Regions from separate parts of the Streptomyces sp. NPDC088810 genome, predicted to be linked through region 3. Evidence: riboswitches for the same ligand, from Rfam matches in the RefSeq annotation. Region 3 holds a riboswitch; each other region holds the start of a gene.
The links. A riboswitch is a leader RNA that binds a small molecule or an ion and turns the genes downstream of it on or off. The one in region 3 is predicted to bind cyclic di-AMP.
Positions count from the first base shown of each region.

Region 1: linked by a shared signal. The riboswitch ahead of ACIP4Y_RS07425 (peptidoglycan DD-metalloendopeptidase family protein) and the one ahead of ACIP4Y_RS18210 (transglycosylase family protein) in region 3 are both predicted to bind cyclic di-AMP.
Region 2: linked by a shared signal. The riboswitch ahead of ACIP4Y_RS34840 (M23 family metallopeptidase) and the one ahead of ACIP4Y_RS18210 (transglycosylase family protein) in region 3 are both predicted to bind cyclic di-AMP.

Region 1 covers NZ_JBIVJQ010000002.1:162,277-169,057, forward strand. Annotated here, with positions in the region: gene ACIP4Y_RS07405 (TetR/AcrR family transcriptional regulator) at 1-169, opposite strand, end outside; gene ACIP4Y_RS07410 (MBL fold metallo-hydrolase) at 246-1,430, opposite strand; gene ACIP4Y_RS07415 (TetR family transcriptional regulator C-terminal domain-containing protein) at 1,675-2,295, shown strand; gene ACIP4Y_RS07420 (SGNH/GDSL hydrolase family protein) at 2,391-3,176, opposite strand; gene ACIP4Y_RS07425 (peptidoglycan DD-metalloendopeptidase family protein) at 3,338-4,222, opposite strand; cyclic di-AMP (ydaO/yuaA leader) riboswitch at 4,228-4,420, opposite strand; gene ACIP4Y_RS07430 (alpha-galactosidase) at 4,689-6,761, opposite strand.
Region 2 covers NZ_JBIVJQ010000015.1:128,022-134,802, reverse strand. Annotated here, with positions in the region: gene ACIP4Y_RS34855 (GNAT family N-acetyltransferase) at 1-620, opposite strand, end outside; gene ACIP4Y_RS34850 (HPr family phosphocarrier protein) at 799-1,080, shown strand; gene ACIP4Y_RS34845 (GntR family transcriptional regulator) at 1,271-1,957, opposite strand; gene ACIP4Y_RS34840 (M23 family metallopeptidase) at 2,156-2,911, opposite strand; cyclic di-AMP (ydaO/yuaA leader) riboswitch at 2,924-3,084, opposite strand; gene ACIP4Y_RS34835 (M16 family metallopeptidase) at 3,293-4,681, opposite strand; gene ACIP4Y_RS34830 (M16 family metallopeptidase) at 4,678-6,072, opposite strand; gene ACIP4Y_RS34825 (DNA topoisomerase (ATP-hydrolyzing) subunit A) at 6,370-6,781, shown strand, end outside.
Region 3 covers NZ_JBIVJQ010000005.1:91,250-98,030, forward strand. Annotated here, with positions in the region: gene ACIP4Y_RS18200 (septum formation initiator family protein) at 1-166, opposite strand, end outside; gene eno (phosphopyruvate hydratase) at 288-1,577, opposite strand; gene ACIP4Y_RS18210 (transglycosylase family protein) at 1,879-2,580, opposite strand; cyclic di-AMP (ydaO/yuaA leader) riboswitch at 2,585-2,761, opposite strand; gene ACIP4Y_RS18215 (transglycosylase family protein) at 2,945-4,018, opposite strand; gene ACIP4Y_RS18220 (DUF899 family protein) at 4,310-4,993, shown strand; gene ACIP4Y_RS18225 (cytochrome P450) at 4,987-6,273, opposite strand; gene ACIP4Y_RS18230 (hypothetical protein) at 6,270-6,781, opposite strand, start outside.

The DNA of each region.
Region 1 (6,781 bases), on a different contig from region 3:
TGCCGACGGTGTACCGGTAGAGGGCCATCGGCTCCACACCCAGCTCGGCCGCCAGGCGGCGCATGGTCAGGACCGCCGGCCCCTCCCGGTCCACCAGGGCGACGGCCGCGGCGAGCACCACGGGACGGCTCAGGCGTCGCCGCCTCTGCGGTTTGTCGTGCTCGGCCATGACCGCACTCCGAGCACAACGTACATTTCATTCACAATCGTACGTTTTGCCCGCTGAAACGCATGCCCCCGCCGGGTCAGTCCGCGAGGTCGCCGGTCGCGCGGGCGGGCGGCTCGGCGACGAAGGCGCCGACCGAGCGCCAGGTGCGCCGCACGTCCCCCGACACGCCTCGCCACCACGCCTCGGCGGGCAGCTTGCCGGCCGGTTCGAAGGGCTCGCCGGGCCGGGGCAGGGCCACCGCCTGGCCGGCCTCCTCGGCGGCCTCCTTCGTCCACTCCCCCGGCTCGGCCCACGGGTGCGGGGCGAGGTTGAAGGTGCCCCAGTGGATCGGCAGCAGTACGCCGTGCGGCGCCCCGCCCTGCAGGTCGAGGTGGGCGCGCAGGCCCTCCTCGGGGGTCATGTGGATGTCGGGCCAGAACTCGCTGTAGGCGCCGATCTGGATCATCGTGGCGTCGAAGGGGCCGTGCGCGGCGCCGATGTCCTTGAAGCCGTCGAAGTAGCCGGTGTCACCGCTGTGGTAGATCCGGTGTTCGTCGCCGGCGACGGTCCAGGACGCCCAGAGGGTGTGCTGGGTGTTGCGCAGCCCGCGGCCGCAGAAGTGCCGCGCCGGGGTGGCCGTGAGGGTCAGCCCGCCGATCTTGGTGGACTCGTGCCAGTCCAGTTCGCGCAGCCGGTCCGCCGGGACGCCCCAGTGCTCCAGGTGGGCGCCGACGCCGAGCGGCACGGCGAACACGGTGTCCGTGTCCGCCAGCGCCTTGATGCTGGGCAGGTCCAGGTGGTCGTAGTGGTCGTGGGAGATGACGACGACGTCGACCGGGCCGAGCGCGGCCAGCGGCAGCGGCACCGGGTGCAGCCGCTTGGGTCCGGCGAAGGGGAACGGGGAGCAGCGCTCGCCCCAGACGGGGTCGAACAGGACCCGGTGACCGTCGATCTCGGCGAGCACGCTGGAGTGGCCCATCCAGGTCAGCCGCAGCCCCGTCGTGGGCGGTCCGGCCAGGTCGGCGAAGGTGGTGGGGTGCACCGGGACGGTGCCTCCGGGGGCGCGCAACGGCCGGGTGTCCTTGTCCAGGAACACCTTCGCGAGGTCCATCGTGGAGCCGGAGGGGCGGGTGCGGGCGGGGCCGCCGGGGTTCTGGAAGACACCGTTCCTGAAGTGGGGCGAGCGGCGGATGCGTGCCAGGCGCTCACCGCCCGGGTCCGCGCCGAAGGCCGCGGGCCGCAGCGCGCGGAGCCCGGAGCTCGGAGAACGCAAACCGGTCACGGTACCTCCCGGTGGAGTGGGTGAGGCCCTCCATTATGGTCGGCCCCTCCGACAGTCCGGGCAGGCAGGGGCAGGCCCCGGCCGCCGGTGAGGATCCGTTCCACGCCCGTCGGGCCGTCGAGGCCCTGAGGTGGTGGTCAACTCCGGGCCGGGCGGCTGGGGATGGTGGCGCGGAGGCCGAGGGGACGGGATCGTTTGCGACCGGTGACGCTCACCTGCGATCGACTACGACTAGGGTGAGCGCGTGGCAAGAGTGCGGTTGAGCGTGGCCGAGCGGCGGGAGGAGCTGCTGCGGGCAGCCATCGGGCAGATCGAGGCGCGGGGCGTGGCGGCGGTGCGGATCGCCGACGTGGCCGCGGCCCTCGGGGTGAGCAACGCGCTGGTGCTGTACCACTTCTCCACGAAGGAGAAGCTGGTCGCCGCCGCGTTCGCGTACGCGGCCGAGGACGACCTCGCGCGCCTGCGCAAGGTGGTGGACCGGCGGACCACCGCGCTGCGCCGGCTGCGGGCCGCGGTGCGCTGGTACGCGCCGACCGGGCAGGCCAAGGGCTGGCGGCTGTGGATCGAGGGCTGGGCCGTCGCCCTGCGCGAGCCGGCGCTGCGGGAGGTCACCCGGGAGCTGGACAAGCAGTGGAAGGCGGCGATCGCGGAGGTCATCGCCGAGGGCGTGGCGGCCGGTGAGTTCGCCTGCGCGGACCCGGCCGGCACGGCACTGCGGCTGACCGCGCTGCTGGACGGCCTGGCGGTGCAGCTGACGTCGTACCCGGGCGCGGTGGCGCGCTCCCGCGCACAGGAGTGGGTGGACGACGCCCTTGCCCGGGAACTGGGCCTGGACCGGAAGACGTTGACCGAACGGGCACGGTGAGCACACGGGCCGCACCGTGCACGCCGGCCACCCCGGGCCACTGACCCGACCGCGCCCCGCCCGCCCACGCAGGCGGCGGGGCGCGGTTCGCCGGGTCAGGCCACCGAGGCGATGCGCAGCTTGATGTCGTCCGGGGAGAGGGTGCCCTTGGCGGTGACGTGGTCACCGGAGGACTCGCCGCGCAGGCGGCGGCCGATCCAGGGGACGAGGTACTCGCGGGCCCACTGGACGTCGTCGCGGCGGACGTCCAGGGTGCCCCGGGGCGGCAACGGCGGCCACGGCTGCTCCGGGTCGGCCGGGACGTCCAGGCCGAGGACCTGTCCGGCGCGCAGCGCCACGCGCGTGTGACCCTCGGGCGAGAGGTGCAGCCGGTCGTTGTCCCAGGCCCTGCGGTCCTGCACGGACTTCAGGGACCACAGGTCGAGGACGGGACAGCCGTACCGGTCGGCGATGGCCCGGACGTGCCCGTTGTAGGTGGCGATCTTGCCCCGGAGATGCTTGAGCACGGGCATGCCCCGGGTGTCGAAGCCGGTCGTCACCATAACGGTGCCGACGGCCTCGGTCAGCCGGGCCACGGCGCGTTCGAAGCGCTCGGCGACCTCGTCCGGGTCGGTGCCGGGGCGGATGATGTCGTTGCCGCCCGCGCAGAAGGAGACCAGGTCGGGGGCGAGTTCGACGGCCTGCGGGAGCTGGTCGGCCACGATCTGGTCCAGCAGCTTCCCCCGCACGGCGAGGTTGGTGTACCGGAAGTCCCCCTCGGGGCGCCGGTCGGCGAGCAGTACCGCGAAGCGGTCGGCCCAGCCCACGAACGCCCCGTCGGGGCCGGGGTCGCCGACGCCCTCGGTGAAGCTGTCCCCCACCGCCACGTACGACCCGATCACTGATGCGTTGTCATTCTTCGAATCGTCTGCCACGTCGGACCATGATTCACCTTTCGATGTGACCTACGCGACCGTAGGCCGGGGTTGACGAACGGTGAGATGAGCCACTCTCAAAAATATGCCAAGTCAGGAATAGGCGGCGTCGGGCAGGGGGGCGGGTGTCAGCCGACGGGAACGCCGTGCGCGCGGAGGTAGGCGACCGGGTCCAGGTCCGAGCCGTAGTCCGGCGTGGTGCGGATCTCGAAGTGCAGGTGCGGTCCGGTCACGTTGCCGGTGGCGCCGGACAGGCCGACCTGCTGGCCCGCGGTCACGGTCTGGCCGGCCGAGACGGAGAGCTGCGAGAGGTGGGCGTACTGGGCGTAGTGGCCGTCGTTCAGCTTGAGGACGACCTGGTTGCCGTACGCGCCGCCCCAGCCGGCGGAGACGACGGTGCCCGCGGCGACGGCCTTGAGGGGGGTGCCGGTCGGGACGACGAAGTCGACGCCGGTGTGGTAGCCGCTGGACCACATGCTGCCGGCGACGTGGTAGCCGGTGCCGATGGTGGCGCCGGCCACCGGCAGGGTGTAGCCGGCGGAGGCGGTCTGCGCGGTGCCGGACCCGGCCGGCCGGGCGGGCTTCGGGGCGGCCGGCCGGGCGGGCTTCGGCGCGGCGGACTCGGTGCGGGCCGGTGCGGCCTGCCCGCCGAGGCTGAGCTTCAGGCCCGGGTGGATGAGCGCCGGGTCGGCGCCGACGACCTGCCGGTTGTCGTCGTAGAGCCGCTGCCAGCCGCCGCTGACGTGCTGCTCCTGGGCGATCTTCGCGAGGCAGTCGCCGCCGCGCACGGTGTAGGTGCGCACGCCCGCCTCCGGCTGGGCGGCGGCCTTCCCGGCCGCGTCCGGAAGGGACTGCACGGCCGCTTCGGGCACGGACTGCGCGGGGGTCGCGGCGTGCGCTCCGGTGGCCCCCACCAGCGGGAGCGCGAGGGCGGCGCCGCCGGTTCCGGCGACGGCCAGGGAGCGGGAAAAACGCGGGGTCTTGGGGCGTCGGTGCTTACCCTTGGCGGGCATGGAGCTGTTCCTCTCCGGCGCCTGCGAGGTCAGCTGTCGGGTTCGGGCTGGAGCTGCCCGGCCGTGCGCACACGGCTGCACCCCTAGCCTGTCGCGGAGACCGGGACAGGCAGTCGTACCTGGTGGGTCCCCCGCTCCTGCCGACACGGGTCATGTGTGGGGAGTCCGGACGGCGGCAGGATTCGGCGTTCCGTCCGGTTGGGTGGCGAACGTAAGCGAGCGGGACGTACGACACAAGCAACCGATTCCGGTTGTTCGTGTTCCGGGTGGTCGGATGCGGGGACGCACGGTCACCCACGGTGCATCCCCGCCCCTTCGCCCCCTCAATTTCCCCTGCACACCCGGGCATTACGTGGACATGACGCGCGACGCTCGGTCACGGATATGACGCTGCTCACGCACACCATTCCTAGGCCCCTTCATTTCACACCGAGTTGGAATGAAGGGGTCAATTCGGACAGAAGGCTCAGATGCGGTGCAGCCGGATAACCGTCGCGTCCAGGTCACCCTTCAGTCCGGTGTGCAGCCCGTGGTGCCGCAGTACGGCACCTCGGTGCACTTCGCCCGTTTCACGGCATTCGTACGAGGCTGTCGGGTCGAGCCCGCGCAACCGCACCGCCGGGGCCGGTTCGCCGTGGCTCTGCGCCTGGAGCCAGGCGAGGACGACCGTCTCCTCGCCCCGGAGGTACTGCACGGCGCTCAGACCGCCCGCCGGGGGCCGCAGCCGGTACAGCTCGCCGTGCTGCACGACCGGGCGGATCTCCTTGTACAGCTCCACCCACCGCCGGGCCTCTGCCAGCTCCTGAGCGCTCCACTCCGTCAGGTCTCCGCCCACCCCGAGCACGCCCGCCATGGCGCTGACGAACCGGAACCGCAGTGAGCTGACCCGCCCGTTGAGCTGGGTGTTGGGGCTGTCGGTGACCCAGGCCGCCATCACGCGCGCGGGGTGGATCTGGGTGAAGCCGTGCTGGATGGCGAGCCGGTCCAGCGGGTCGGTGTTGTCGGAGGTCCACACCTGGTCGGTGCGGCCGAGCACGCCGAGGTCGATCCGGCCGCCGCCGCCCGAGCAGGACTCGAAGGCGACACCCGGATGGGCCGCCCGCAGCCGGTCCAGAAGGGCGTACAGGGCGCGGACGTGGTCCACCCACAGGCGCTGCGGGTACGGCTCCCCGGGCCAGCCGGCGTCGGTGAAGCAGCGGTTGAAGTCCCACTTCACATAATCGATCGGGGCGCTGGACAGCAGGGTGTCCAGCCGCTCCCAGAGGTACTCCTGGACGTCCTCGCGCGCGAGGTTGAGAACGAGCTGGTTGCGCAGTTCCGTCCGCTTTCGTCCCGGCTGGTACTGCACCCAGTCGGGGTGGGCGCGGTACAGGTCGCTGTCGGGGTTGACCATCTCGGGCTCGACCCAGATGCCGAACTGCATGCCCAGGCCGTGCACCTGGTCGGCGAGGGGCTTCAGGCCGTGCGGGAACCGGTCGGGGTTGGGCGTCCAGTCGCCGAGGCCGGCGCGGTCGCTGGTGCGGGCGCCGAACCAGCCGTCGTCGACGACGAACAGCTCGATCCCGATCTCGGCGGCCCGGCGGGCGAGCGCGAGCTGCTGCTCCTCGGAGATGTCGAAGAAGGTGGCCTCCCAGGAGTTGAACAGCACGGGCCGGTCCCGGTCGGCGTCCGGGATGACGTAGGCGCGCTGGTAGGCGTGCCAGGCGCGGCTCGCGCCGCCGAAGCCGCCGTCGCTCCACAGGCCCGCGAAGACCGGGGTGGTGTACGACTCCCCGGGCGCGAGGAGCAGCAGGCCCGAGTCGTCGTAGCCGGCGCCGCCGGTGATCTGCACGCGCGCGTCGGGGAGTTGGGCGACGGCGATGCGCCAGGAGCCGGACCAGCCGAGCGCGCAGCCGTAGACCTCGCCGCGCTCCTCGGTGGCGTCGGTGTCGAGGGCGACCCAGGGCAGGTGCTGGTGGCCGGTGTGGCCGCGGCGGCTGCCGATGACCTTCTCGCCGTAGCCGAGGGGGGCGGCGGTGAGCCGGGACTCGGCGGCCCAGCGGCCGTGCAGCAGGGACAGCCGCCAGCCCTCGCGGTCGGGCAGCGTCCAGGTGGCCGCGTCGGCCCGCAGCAGCTCCACGCGCGCGTGGCCGCCGTTCACCACGGTCACCCAGCGCTCGACCACGTCGTCGCGCATCCGGTAGTGCAGCGTGATCCCCACGCCGTCGTCGTCGAAGCGCAGCCGCAGCTCGGCGCCCTCCGTGTCGTACGACACGAAGCGCCACTCGGTACCGCGCCGCTCCTCGGTGCGGACGGACAGCGCGGGGCGGACGAAGCGGGGTCCGCCCTCGACGGGGTACTCCTCGCGGCCGTCCAGCGGGGACTCGAAGGGCCAGTAGCCGGGCAGCGGGCGCACCGCGAGTGCCTCGGCGTCGGCGAGGGCGATCCGCGGCCCCCAGTGCAGGTGCAGCAGCTCGTCCGCGTCGGTGAGATGCAGGGCGTAGCTGCTGTTGGGGCCGGACAGCAGCCAGGTACGACCGTTTTCGGCGATGTCCACCATCGAGACCTCACAAGTGCCAA
Region 2 (6,781 bases), on a different contig from region 3:
CGGGCCTCGGCGCGCTGTTCCCGCGCGCGCTGCACGGCGAGGGAGCGGTCGGTGGGTTCGAGGTCGAACTCCAGGCGGACGACACCGTCCTCGAAGCTGCGCTTCTGTGTGTACCCGGCGTCCGTGAACACCTTGATCATTTTGGTGTTGGCGGGCAGCACCTCGGCGGCGAAGCGGCGGATGCCCCGCTCGCGTGCGACGGCCGCGATGTGCTCCAGCAGGGCGGAGGCGACCCCGCGGCCCTGGTGGGCGTCCTGCACGAGGAAGGCGACCTCGGCCTCGTCGGCGGGCGCGGAGGCGGGCATGCCGTCGGCGCCGATGCGGTCATAGCGTACGGTGGCGATGAACTCGCCGCCGATGGTGGCCGCGAGTCCCACCCGGTCCACGAAGTCGTGGTGCGTGAAGCGGTGGACGTCCTTGGCGGAGAGCCGTGGGTACGGCGCGAAGAAGCGGTAGTACTTCGACTCGTCCGAGACCTGCTCGTAGAAACTGACCAGGCGGTCGGCGTCATCAACGGTGATGGGCCGGATGCGTGCGGTGCCCCCGTCACGCAGCACCACGTCCGCCTCCCAGTGGGCGGGGTACTGGTGCCGGTCCTGCCGGTCCGCCGAGGTCTGCATGGGCCCCAGAGTACGGCTCGCGTACGACAACGGCGCGAGGCAGTCTGTGGAGGACGGGAAGCCGGACCGAGGCCGCGGTCCGGCGCCACGGCGGAAGGGGACGGACGTCCCCTCCGGGCACGCTTCACGATATGGGAAACTGGTCTAGACAACCCTGAACACCGAAGGGCAGCAACACATGGCTGAGCGCCGCGTCAACGTCGGCTGGGCCGAGGGCCTCCACGCCCGCCCCGCCTCCATCTTCGTCCGAGCCGCCACGGCCGCAGGCGTCCCGGTGACGATCGCCAAGGCCGGGGGCAACCCCGTCAACGCGGCCTCCATGCTCGCCGTTCTGGGCCTGGGCGCCCAGGGCGGCGAGGAGATCGTCCTCGCCTCCGACGCCGAGGGTGCGGACGCCGCACTCGACCGGCTGGCCAAGCTGGTCTCCGAGGGCCTGGAGGAGCTGCCCGAGACCGTCTGAGCGAGCACCGCACAGAGCGCCGGAGCCGCGTTCGCCTTTCGGGGCGGCGCGGCTTCGCCGTATGCGCGTCCGCCCGGTGCCGTCGATTCACCGGCGGCCCGGGAAAACCGCATGAATTACCGCACCATGAATTCGGGCAGCAGAAAACACTCCGCCCCGGAATAACCCCTCTTTGTATACGGCGCCCGTGTTAATGCCGCTGGCCCGACATGTTTACGGCTTGTTGCGAAGTCCTCACACGCTCCGCGGCACCGGAAAAGCGCAGCCGGTGCGCGCCCGTCGCGCGCTCGGCGTGCAGCGTGGTGAGCGCCCGCGCGCGCTCGGCGTCCCCGCGCGCCACCGCGTCCACGATGGCGCCGTGCTCCGTCCAGGACTCCATCGGGCTGGCCGGCGCCTCCACCGTGTACATCCAGGCGATCTTGTGCCGCAGCTGGGTGAGCATCGAGGTGAGCGAGGGGCTGCCGGAGGCCTGGGCGAGCGTCTCGTGGAACCAGCCGCCCAGCGAACGCAGATCGTCGCTGCCGCCCCGCCTGGCCCGCTCCTGGCCCAGCCGCACCAGGCCGCGCAGCACCTTCAGGTGGGCCTCGGTGCGGCGCTGGGCGGCCCGGGCGGCGCCCAGCGGTTCCAGCAGCATCCGCATCTCCAGCAGGTCGGCGGCCTCCTGCTCGGTCGGCTCGGCCACGCACGCGCCCGCGTGCCGGCGCGTCACCACGAAGCCCTCGGCCTCCAGGGTGCGCAGGGCCTCGCGCACGGGGACGCGCGAGACGCCGTACCGGCGGGCCAGGACTTCCTCGGTGAGGCGGCTGCCGCGCTTGTAGACACCCGCGACGATGTCGTCCCGGACAGCGGTGCACACCGAGTGCGCCGGAATACGCATGACCGACCTCCGCCTTAATCCCCGTGAAACGTCGACGATGGACGTGTGTTCCGTGACTCTATTCCAATGAGCCGGAATTTCCGACGGCGGGTCGTAATCCATGGATATTTTTTGGTCAGCGGATCCGGCGGACACTGCGAAAAACGGCGAAAGCCCCGGCTAGGTGAGCCGGGGCTTCGTAGGGTCGTGCGCGGGGCGTCAGACGTTCACGCCGTGCTTGCGGAGGTAGGCGATCGGGTCGACGTCCGAGCCGTACTCGGGGGTGGTCCGGGCCTCGAAGTGCAGGTGCGGGCCGGTGACGTTGCCGGTCGCGCCGGACAGGCCGATCTGCTGGCCCGGGACGACCTTCTGGCCCACCGTGACGCCGATGGAGGACAGGTGGCCGTACTGCGTGTACATGCCGTCCGCCATCCGGATCACGATCTGGTTGCCGTACGCGCCGCCCCAGCCGGTGGAGACGACCGTGCCGGAGCCCACCGCGTGGACGGCCGTGCCGCTGGCCGCATGGAAGTCGATGCCGGTGTGCGAACCGGAGGACCACAGGGAGCTGCTGGCCTGGTAGCCCGTGGAGACGTACGAGTGCCCGATGGGGGCGACGAAGGTGTTCAGCCGCTTGCGCTCGGCCTCGCGGGCGGCACGGGCCTTGGCCGCGCGCACCTCCTCGGCCCGCTTGGCGGCGGCCTTCGCCGCGGCCTCCTCGGCGGCCTTCTGCTCGGCGGCCTGCTGCTGGGCGGTGGCCTGCGCGTCGATCTGCCGGGGGACGTCCTCGGTCACGGTGAGAACGGGGACGAGGCCGGTCTGCTCCGTGGGGCTCTCGGCGGCGAGCGCCGGGGAGGCGGCGAGGGTGCCGATCACGCCGGTGGTGGTGAGGGCCGCGACGCCGGCCGCCTGGGCCGTGGTCCGCTTGACCCGGCCGGGCTTGCGGTGCTTCCCGGTGGCGCACATGAACGCCATGAAGTGGCTGGTCCTTTCCTTCCCTCTCGCCTACCGGGTTAGCTGACGGGTTCGGAGCAGGAAGGTCTCCTACGGGCCCCCTCGCAGCCGCGCGGGCGCCCGATTCACCCCAGGGACGGTGGGTCCCCGGCTCCCCTGGCTCGCGCCGTACGGGGACTCGGCGATGACTGTCCGGTGCCGCGGGTGCGGCGCACTGCCTGACGAACAGCCCGGATGACGCTACGGCGGCGCGCTTTCAATCCTCAAACGCAGCGGGGCTTTTGTAGCGCATCCCACAGGGCAGACAGGCAACCTCCGCCCCAAAACGGGCATCTGAGGGAACGAGTGGAACAGCAGGGCCCTGACGACCCGAAGGTCGCCAGGGCCCACGCGCGCGTGCCGTTACTCGGCCGCCACCACGGTCACTTCACCGATGCCGAGCGCCTCCACCGGCGCCTTGATCTGGGCCGCGTCACCGACGAGGACGGTCACCAGGCGGTCCACCGGGAAGGCGTTCACGACGGCCGCGGTGGCCTCCACCGTGCCCGTGGCGGCCAGCTGCCGGTACAGCGTCGCCTGGAAGTCGTCGGGCAGGTGCTGCTCGACCTGGTCGGCCAGCGTGCTCGCGACGGCCGCCGCGGTCTCGTACTTCAGCGGCGCCACGCCGACGAGGTTCTGCACGGCGACGTCCCGCTCGGCGTCGGTCAGGCCCTCCGCCGCGACGGTCCGCAGCACCTTCCACAGGTCGTCCAGGGCCGGGCCGGTGTTCGGCGTGTCCACGGAGCCGCTGATGGCGAGCATCGCCGCGCCCGTGCCGTCCGGCGCGGACCTGAGGACCTGCCCGAAGGAGCGCACGCCGTAGGTGTAGCCCTTCTCCTCGCGCAGGACGCGGTCCAGGCGAGAGGTGAGGGTGCCGCCGAGGCAGTACGTGCCGAGCACCTGGGCGGGCCACACGCGGTCGTGCCGGTCGGGGCCGATCCGGCCGATGAGCAGCTGCGTCTGGACGGCGCCGGGCCGGTCCACGATGACCACGCGCCCGGTGTCGTCCGCGGTCACCGGCGGCACCGGCCGGGGCTCGCCCGGGGTGCCGGTCCAGGCGCCCAGGGTGTCGCCGAGCAGCCCGTCCAGGTCGGTGCCGGTCAGGTCGCCGACGACGACCGCGGTTGCCGTGCCCGGCCGCACGTGGCGGTCGTAGAAGGCGCGTACGGCCGCGGCGTCGATCTTCTCGACCGTCTCCTCGGTGCCCTGGCGCGGCCGGGACATGCGCGAGGTCGCCGGGAACAGCTCCTTGGAGAGTTCCTTGGCGGCCCGGCGGGAGGGATTGGCCAGCTCGTGCGGGATCTCGTCCAGGCGGTTGCGGACCAGCCGCTCGACCTCGCTCTCGGCGAAGGCGGGCGCGCGCAGGGCGTCGGAGAGCAGCCCGAGGCCCTTGGCCAGGCGGGAGGCCGGGACCTCCAGGCTGAGCCGGACGCCGGGGTGGTCTGCGTGCGCGTCCAGGGTGGCACCCGCGCGCTCCAGCTCGGCGGCGAACTCCTCGGCGGAGTGCTTGTCGGTGCCCTCCGAGAAGGCCCGCGCCATGATCGTGGCGACACCGTCGAGGCCCGTCGGCTCGGCGTCCAGCGGCGCGTCCAGCAGCACCTCGACGGCGACGACCTGCTGACCGGGGCGGTGGCAGCGCAGCACGGTCAGGCCGTTGTCGAGCGTGCCGCGTTCGGGGGCCGGGAACGCCCAGGGCCTGGCCTCGCCCGGCTGCGGCTGGGGGTGGAAGTCCATGGTGGCGAGCTCGGTCACTTGGCCGTCTCCTCGTTCTCGTTGCCGGCCTCTACGGTGGCTTCCTGCTCCGGGTCCTCGGGGACCTCGGCGTCCGGGGCGGCCTGCGGGGACTTCGGCTCGTAGACGAGGACCGCGCGGTTGTCGGGCCGCAGACGGGCCTTGGCGACCTCCTGGACCTCCGCCGGGGTCACCTCCAGGACGCGCTTGACGGCGGTCAGGGCGAGCTGCGGGTCGCCGAACAGGACCGCGAACCGGCACAGTTCGTCGGCGCGGCCGGCGACCGTGCCGAGCCGGTCCAGCCACTCGCGCTCCAGCTGCGCCTGGGCGCGCTCCATCTCCTCCGGAGTGGGACCCTCCGCGGCGAACCGGGCCAGCTCCTCGTCGATGGCGGTCTCGATGACCGGCACCTCGACGTCACCGGAGGTCTTCACGTCCAGCCAGCCCATGGAGGGCGCGCCGGCCAGGCGCAGCAGGCCGAAGCCGGCCGCGACAGCCGTACGGTCCCGGCGCACCAGCCGGTTGTACAGCCGGGAGGACTCGCCGCCGCCGAGGATGGTCAGCGCGAGGTCCGCCGCGTCGCACGCGCGCGTGCCGTCGTGCGGGAGCCGGTAGGCGGCCATCAGGGCGCGCGCCGGGACCTCCTCCACGACGACCTCGCGCTTCTGCTCGCCGATGACGTCCGGCAGGGAGCCGTCGCGGGGCGCGGGCTTGCCGTCGTGGGACGGGATGGAGCCGAAGTACTTCTCGACCCAGGCGAGGGTCTGCTGGGGGTCGATGTCGCCGACCACGGAGAGCACCGCGTTGTTCGGCGCGTAGTAGGTGCGGAAGAACTGGCGGGCGTCCTCCAGGGTGGCCGCGTCCAGGTCCGCCATGGAGCCGATCGGGGTGTGGTGGTAGGGGTGGCCCTCCGGGTAGGAGAGCGCGGTCAGCTTCTCGAAGGCGGTGCCGTACGGCACGTTGTCGTAGCGCTGGCGGCGCTCGTTCTTGACGACGTCCCGCTGGTTCTCCATCGACTCGTCGTCCAGGGCGGCCAGCAGCGAGCCCATGCGGTCGGCCTCCAGCCAGAGCGCCAGCTCCAGCTGGTGGGCGGGCATGGTCTCGAAGTAGTTGGTGCGCTCGAAGCTGGTGGTGCCGTTGAGCGAGCCGCCGGCGCCCTGCACCAGCTCGAAGTGGCCGTTGCCCTTCACCTGCGCGGAGCCCTGGAACATCAGGTGCTCGAAAAGGTGAGCCAGGCCGGTACGGCCCTTGACTTCGTGGCGGGAGCCGACGTCGTACCAGAGGCAGACCGCCGCCACCGGGGTCAGGTGGTCCTCGGAGAGCACCACGCGCAGACCGTTGGCCAGGCGGTGCTCGGTCGCTGTCAGGCCCCCGGAGCCTGCCTCGGCTGTGGTCGTGTGACCCATGGGCATGTACGTCCCTTCGCGAGCGGAGGCGGTTGATGGAAACCGCGGTTTTCCTGCCGTTCCTGCCACTGTATGCAAAGCGTGCGGGGCCTCGGCGAAGTTCCCGCGGGACGTACGCCCACAGCGGATCGCGTAGCCTGCGTCGGACTCTGCTCCGCCGGTCCGGCGAGGCCCGCCCCGACCGGGTGGTGGCACGGGTTGTCAGTGCCTAGGTCCACAATGGTCCGCGTCAGATCCGTCAAACGCTTCAGCAGCACGAGCGCCCCGTAGGCGAGCGACCAGATCAGAAGGAGCCAGGCAGCGATGGCCCGCCGCAGCACGAAGACCCCGCCGCCCGACGATTCGTTCGAGGAGAGAATCCTCGACATCGACGTCGTGGACGAGATGCGTGGCTCCTACCTCGAGTACGCGTACTCGGTCATCTACTCGCGCGCCCTGCCGGACGCCCGTGACGGTCTCAAGCCGGTGCACCGCCGGATCGTTTACCAGATGAACGAGATGGGCCTGCGCCCCGAGCGCGGCTATGTGAAGTGCGCGCGTGTCGTCGGCGAGGTCATGGGCAAGCTGCACCCGCACGGCGACGCGTCGATCTACGACGCCCTGGTGCGCATGGCGCAGCCCTTCTCCATGCGCGTGCCGCTGGTCGACGGCCACGGCAACTTCGGCTCGCTGGGCAACGACGACCCGCCGGCCGCCATGCGGTACACCGAGTGCC
Region 3 (6,781 bases):
CGACCAGGGAGCACAGCACCAGCGCGAGCAGTGCCGCGCGGCCGGTGAGGCGGGAGCGGCGGGCCTGCCGCTTGGTCTGGGAACGGTAGACCCGGGCCGCCGTCTGCTCGCCGAGCAGCCGCAGCCTGGTCGCGGTGGAGAAACGGTCCCGGTCCTTCACGGCCATCTGGCTCTCCGCCTCCCCTTTCACACGTGCGTACGTCCCCGGACACGGTACGGGACCGGGTACGGGGACGTACGTACGACTGGCTAGGACTTAGCCCGGGCAGGCTCAGCCCTCGCTGTGCCTACTGGTTCGCGGAGCGGAACCGCGGGAAGGCGCTACGGCCGGCGTACACCGCCGCGTCGTCGAGGATCTCCTCGATGCGCAGCAGCTGGTTGTACTTGGCGACGCGCTCGGAGCGGGCCGGGGCGCCGGTCTTGATCTGGCCGCAGTTGGTGGCGACGGCCAGGTCGGCGATGGTGACGTCCTCGGTCTCGCCGGAGCGGTGGGACATCATGCACTTGAAGCCGTTGCGCTGGGCCAGCTCCACGGCGTCCAGGGTCTCGGTCAGCGAGCCGATCTGGTTGACCTTGACCAGCAGGGCGTTGGCGGCGCCCTCCTCGATGCCGCGGGCGAGGCGCTCGGGGTTGGTGACGAACAGGTCGTCGCCGACCAGCTGGACCTTGTCGCCGAGCTTCTCGGTGATGGTCTTCCAGCCGGCCCAGTCGTCCTCGAACAGCGGGTCCTCGATGGAGACGAGCGGGTACGCCTCGACGAGCTCGGCGTAGTAGTCGGTCATCTCGGCGGCGGAGCGCGTCTTGCCCTCGAAGACGTAGGAGCCGTCCTTGTAGAACTCGGACGCGGCGACGTCGAGCGCCAGGGCGATCTGCTCGCCGGGGGTGTAGCCGGCCTCCTGGATGGCCTCGAGGATGAGGTCGAGGGCCTCACGGTTGGAGCCGAGGTTCGGGGCGAAGCCGCCCTCGTCACCGAGGCCGGTGGCCAGGCCCTTGCTCTTCAGGACCTTCTTGAGGGTGTGGTAGACCTCGGTGCCCCAGCGCAGGGCCTCGGAGAAGGACTCCGCGCCGATCGGGGCGATCATGAACTCCTGGATGTCCACGTTGGAGTCGGCGTGCGAGCCGCCGTTCAGGATGTTCATCATCGGCACCGGCAGCAGGTGCGCGTTCGGGCCGCCCAGGTAGCGGAAGAGGGGGAGGTCGCTGGCCTCGGAGGCGGCGTGGGCGACGGCGAGCGAGACGCCGAGGATGGCGTTGGCGCCGAGGGAGCCCTTGTTGTCGGTGGCGTCCAGGTCGAACATGGCCTGGTCGATCAGGCGCTGCTCGGTGGCGTCGTAGCCGACCAGCTCCGGGCCGATCTGCTCGATGACGGCGAGGACGGCCTTCTCGACACCCTTGCCCTGGTAACGGTTCGGGTCACCGTCGCGGAGCTCGATGGCCTCGAAGGCGCCGGTCGAGGCGCCGGACGGAACGGCGGCACGACCCGTGCTGCCGTCGTCGAGGCCGACCTCGACCTCGACCGTGGGGTTGCCTCGGGAGTCCAGGATTTCCCGGGCTACGACGACGTCGATGGACGGCACGAGCATCTCCTTCTTGGATGTGACGCTGGAAGTGCGGGGCTGGTGTGCCTTGCGCCTAGAGCCTAACCGTCCCGGGGGCGTCGGCCACCGACCGACCGTCCCGTGGACAAGGCGACCGTACCTTTTGTTCCTGCGTGAAACAAAGGGCTTGACGGCAGGCATGAAAAAACCCCGTCCCGGTGCGTACGGGGGAACACGCACCGGGACGGGGGCCCGTGGGGACGGGGGGTGGCCCGCACGGGAGCCTTCAGGGTGGCCCGCACGGACGTGCGGGCCCCGCGATCCGGCTGGGAGCCGGGTGTCACTTCAGGTGCAGCTGCTGACCCGGGTAGATCAGGTTGGCGTCCTCGACGATGTCCTTGTTCAGCTCGAACAGCTTCTTCCAGCCGCCCTGCACGTGGTGCTTCTGGGCGATGGTGCTGAGCGTGTCGCCGGTGACGACCTTGTACTCGCCGTCGCCCTTCTTGACCTTCTTGCCGGTCGGCGTGGTGACGGTCTTGCTCTGACCCTTGCTCGCGCTCGCGGCCGGACGCTCGGCGGAGCGGGAGGCGGCCTGCTGCTCGGTGGAGCGGGTGGTGGTGGTGCCGCTGCCCGAGTTCGAGGAGGTGCTCGGGGCGGAGCCGTTGTACGGGGTGCCGGACAGGCCCGTGCCGCAGACCGGCCAGGCGCCCTTGCCCTGCGCGGCGAGGACCTTCTCGGCGACCGCGATCTGCTGCGCCTTGCTGGCCTTGTCGGCGGTGGCGGCGTACTGCGTGCCGCCGTACGCGGCCCAGGTGGAGGCGGAGAACTGCAGACCGCCGTAGTAGCCGTTGCCGGTGTTGATGGACCAGTTGCCGCCGGACTCGCACTGGGCGACCTTGTCCCACTCGGCGGAGGTGGCGGCGGAGGCGTTGCCGGCCGCCATCAGCGGGGCGGCGACGACGGCGCCGGTGACACCGGCGAGCGTGATGGCGCGGACGGCCTTGGACGGACGGCGGTGCTTGCCCTTGCCGGTAAACAGCATGGATCGATCCCCTCACCGACGCCTGCGAGGTGAGCTGTCGGGTTCGGGCCGGTTGAGTTGCCCGGCCGCGCTCCCGCTGTCGCGGGATGCGCGGCTTCACCCCCAGCCGGTTCCGGCATTCAACTGCCGGGCCCGGCACTTACCTTGGGTCCCCCGCTCCTGCCTACGGCGCTTGACGCGACGACTGTTCCCGGGCAACCGCTGGCAGGATTCGGCGTTGCGACTGCCGGGGCTCGTGGTGACGAGCGGTCTCGACCGTAGACACGCGATCCGCGGAATTTCAAAGACGATCAGGGCTTCTGAGACTCATCCCACACTTTCGCCAAACCGGACATTAGGGCGTTAAGTGGGGCGTCAACTCCGGCTACTTCGCGCCGGTTTCGCCCGCGACTTCCAGGGTCTGACCGGCGCTGATGTGGTTCGGGTCGGCGCCGATGGCCTTCTTGTTGCCGGCGTAGAGCGCGCGCCACCCGCCGTCCACCTCAAGGGAGTCGGCGATGGAGGCGAGGGAGTCGCCCTCGCGGACGGTGTACGTGTCCGTTTCGCGTGCTGCGTGCCGTCCGGAAGAGGCGACGTCCTGACCGTTTGTCACGTTTTCGTTCGCGCTCGCCCCGCGGTGGCGTCCGCCACTGAGGGCTCCGGTGTCGACCAGGCTCCAAGAACCTGCAGCCTGCTGGGGGTTGTCCCCGGCGCCGGTGCTCGGGGTGGCCGTCGGGGCGGATTCCCGTGCGCTTCCGGTGCCCGGCGAAGCGGACTTGTCCGACTTGGGGGTGTTGGTCCCCGTGGAGCCGGTCTCCGTACCGGCGTTCTTCTCCGGCTTTCCGCTCGGCGTGGTGGTCGTGTCCGACGGGGAACCGGAGTCCGAGTCGGCGTCGGAGCCGGCGCCGGTGGAAGGCGACGAACCCGGCAGACCGGCCGGGCCGGAGCCGCCGGAGGAACCGGGGCTGCCGGAGGAACCGGGGTTGCCGGAAGTATCGGGCTTCTCGGCCGATCCGGACGAGTCACCCGAACCGCCGGTGTCACCGGAACCGCCGACGCCCGTGTCGACGTCCACGGAGCCCGAGCCCGAGGTCAGTCCGGACAGCAGGGCGCAGGTGGCCCACGGGGTCGTGCCCTTGTCGGCGAGGATCTTCTCGGCGACGGCGATCTGCTGGTTGCGGCTGGCCTGGTCGGGGCTGGCCGCGTACTGGCCGCCGCCGTAGGCGTTCCAGTCCTCCTGCGAGATCTGCAGGCCGCCGTAGTACCCGTTGCCGGTGTCCGCGCTCCAGGAGCCGCCGCTCTCGCATTCGGCCACCTTGTCCCACGTGGTGCCGTCGGCCGCGTTGGCGCTCGCCGCGCCGAGGAGCGGGATGGCGATGGCGGAGCCGGTCACTCCGGCCGCGACGAGGAGGGCGGGGGCCTGGCGGGGGCGACGGTGTCGACCGTTCCCGGAGAGCATGCAGGAGCCTTTCGAGCGACAGCAGAGCCGGCGCGGCGGATCGAGCCGGTCGCCGCGCTGATGGGTGAACGTATCGGCAGACGATCACTTGTCACAAGTTCATGCCGCGCAGATCACGTGAAGATCACAGAGTTGAGGTGTTGTCATCTTCCGGCTGAGGGTCCGTCACCATTCCCGTCGCTCCCCCGCTGTCACCCGTCGGGAACGGCGCCGTCGCACCGCGGGCGAGTACGGCAACCGGAACCATGGACCCGACATGACCCGGGGGGCTTCCCAGCCAGGAGGACCACGATGTTCCGGCACACCCGACTGCCCGGCGAGTCCGCGGACTACCTCGCCGCCCGCGAGGAACTCCGCCACGCCGAGATCGAGCTCATGCGTCACCGCGAGAAGGTCGCGGCCCAGCGGAGGGCGCTCCCCCAGGGCCCCGAGGTCGACGACTACGTCTTCCTCGAAGGCCCCGCCGACCTCGACGCGGGCGACACCCCGGTGCGCGAGGTCACCCTGAGCCGGCTGTTCACCGGCCCCGGCCGGCCGCTGATCGTCTACCACTTCATGTACGGCAAACGGCAGACCAGCCCGTGCCCGATGTGCACCCTGTGGATCGACGGCTACAACGGCATCGCCCACCACCTCGCCCGGAACGCCGACCTCGCCGTCGTCGCGGCCGCCGACCCGCCCGCGCTGCGGCAGCACGCCCGCAACCGCGGCTGGTCCCGGCTGCGCCTGCTGAGCTGCGGGGACAGCACCTTCAAGTACGACCTGGGCAGCGAGGACGAGGACGGCGTCCAGGACTCCACCGTCTCCGTCTTCACCCGGGACGCCGACGGCACGGTCCGCCACTTCTACTCCGCCCGCCCCCGCATGGCCGAGGACATCGACCAGCGCGGCATCGACCTCCTCAACCCCGTCTGGCACCTGCTCGACCTGACGCCGGGCGGCCGGGGCGAGTGGTTCGCGGAACTGGACTACTGACCGCCGCCGCCCCCGCTCACCGGCGTGAACTCCACCGGCAGGGTGCGCAGGCCGCGCATGATCAGCCCGCCGCGCCAGCGCAGCTCCGCCGGGTCCGCGGCGAGCCGCAGGTCCGGCAGCCGGGTGAGCAGGGTGGCGAGCGCGGTCTGGCCCTCCAGGCGGGCGAGCGGCGCGCCCAGGCAGTAGTGGATGCCGTGCCCGTACCCGAGGTGCTGGTTGTCGCGGCGGGCGAGGTCCAGCACGTCCGGGTCGGCGAACCGCTCCGGGTCCCGGTCGGCGGCGGCGAGGACGACGAGCACCGGATCGCCCGGCGCGATGTCCTGGCCGCCGATGGTCAGCGGCTCGGTGGCGAACCGCCAGGTGGCCAGCTCCACCGGGCCGTCGTAGCGCAGGAGTTCCTCCACGCCGGTCTCCAGCAGGTCCGTCTCCCGGCGGGCCAGGGACTCCTGCAGCCGGCGGCGCTGCTCGGGGTGGGTGAGCAGGGCGTAGGTGCCGTTGCCGATGAGGTTGACGGTCGTCTCGAAGCCGGCGAACAGCAGGATGAAGGCCATGGCGGCGGCCTCGTTCTCGGTGAGGTGCTCACCGTGGTCGGAGGCGCGGATGAGGCCGGAGATCAGGTCCTCGCCGGGCGCGGGCACGGCGGGCAGCGCCTCCCGCTTCTTGTGGATCAGCTCGCCGAGATAGCCGCGCATCTTCTTCACCGACCGCGCGACCCCGCCCCGGGGGCCTTGGCCGTGCCGGATCATCATGCCCGCCCAGTCCCGGAAGTCGTCCTGGTCCTCGCGCGGGACGCCGAGCAGGTCGCAGATGGCGTAGATGGGCAGCGGGAAGGCGAACTCGTGGATGAGGTCGGCCGATCCGCTGCTCGCGAACCCGTCGATGAGGTGGTCGGTCAGCTCCTGCACCCGGGGGGCGAACTCGGCGACCCGGCGGGGGGTGAACGCCTTGCTGACGAGCCTTCTGAGCCGGGTGTGGTCCGGCGGGTCGATGTTCAGCAGGTGCGTCATCAGCTCGGCCTTGCGCTCGCCCGGGATGCCGGTCTTGCCCTTGGCGTGCGCGGGCTCGTCGTGATGCGCCGGGTTCTTGCTCAGCCGCTGGTCGGCCAGTGCCTGCCGGGCATCGGCGTACCGGGTGACCAGCCACGCCTCGACACCGCTCGGCAACCGCGTCCGGTGCACCGGCGCGTGCTCGCGCAGCCAGGCGTAGGCGGGGTACGGATCGGCGGCGAACTCCCAGGTGAAGAGGGCGGGGGCGGTCGGGGGGCCGGGCTCGTTGGTCACTCCTTGACGGTATCCGGACCGGCGGGTGGCTCGCCGAGCGCCTTCAGGGCAGCGGGGTGGCCCAGACCGGCGGCCTTGCGGTACCAGGTGCGCGCCTCGTCCTGGCTGCCCTGCTTTTCCAGCAGGGCAGCCAGGCGGTAGGCGGCGTAGGAGTCACCCCGCTCATAGCCCTCGCGGTAGTGGTCACGCGCTTCGTCCGTGCGGCCCGCCGCCTCCAGCACCGCCCCGTAATGGGCACGGTCCAGGGGATAGATGTCGCTGGGGGCGAAGTAGCTCAGGGCCTCCTCCAACGGCCACGGCCGGTCGGCGTACTCGAGCATGTGGGCGGCCTCCTCGTCCCCGGCGTCCGCCGCGCGGCGCAGCCAGGCCTGGCCGGCGATCCGGTGGTTCCACACCAGGAGCCACATGCCGATGCTCCGGGCCACCTCGGTCCGCCCGGCGGCGGACGCCGTGTGGTACAGGTCCCACAGGCGGTCGGCCCCGCTGCTGGTCATCAGCAGATCGGCCA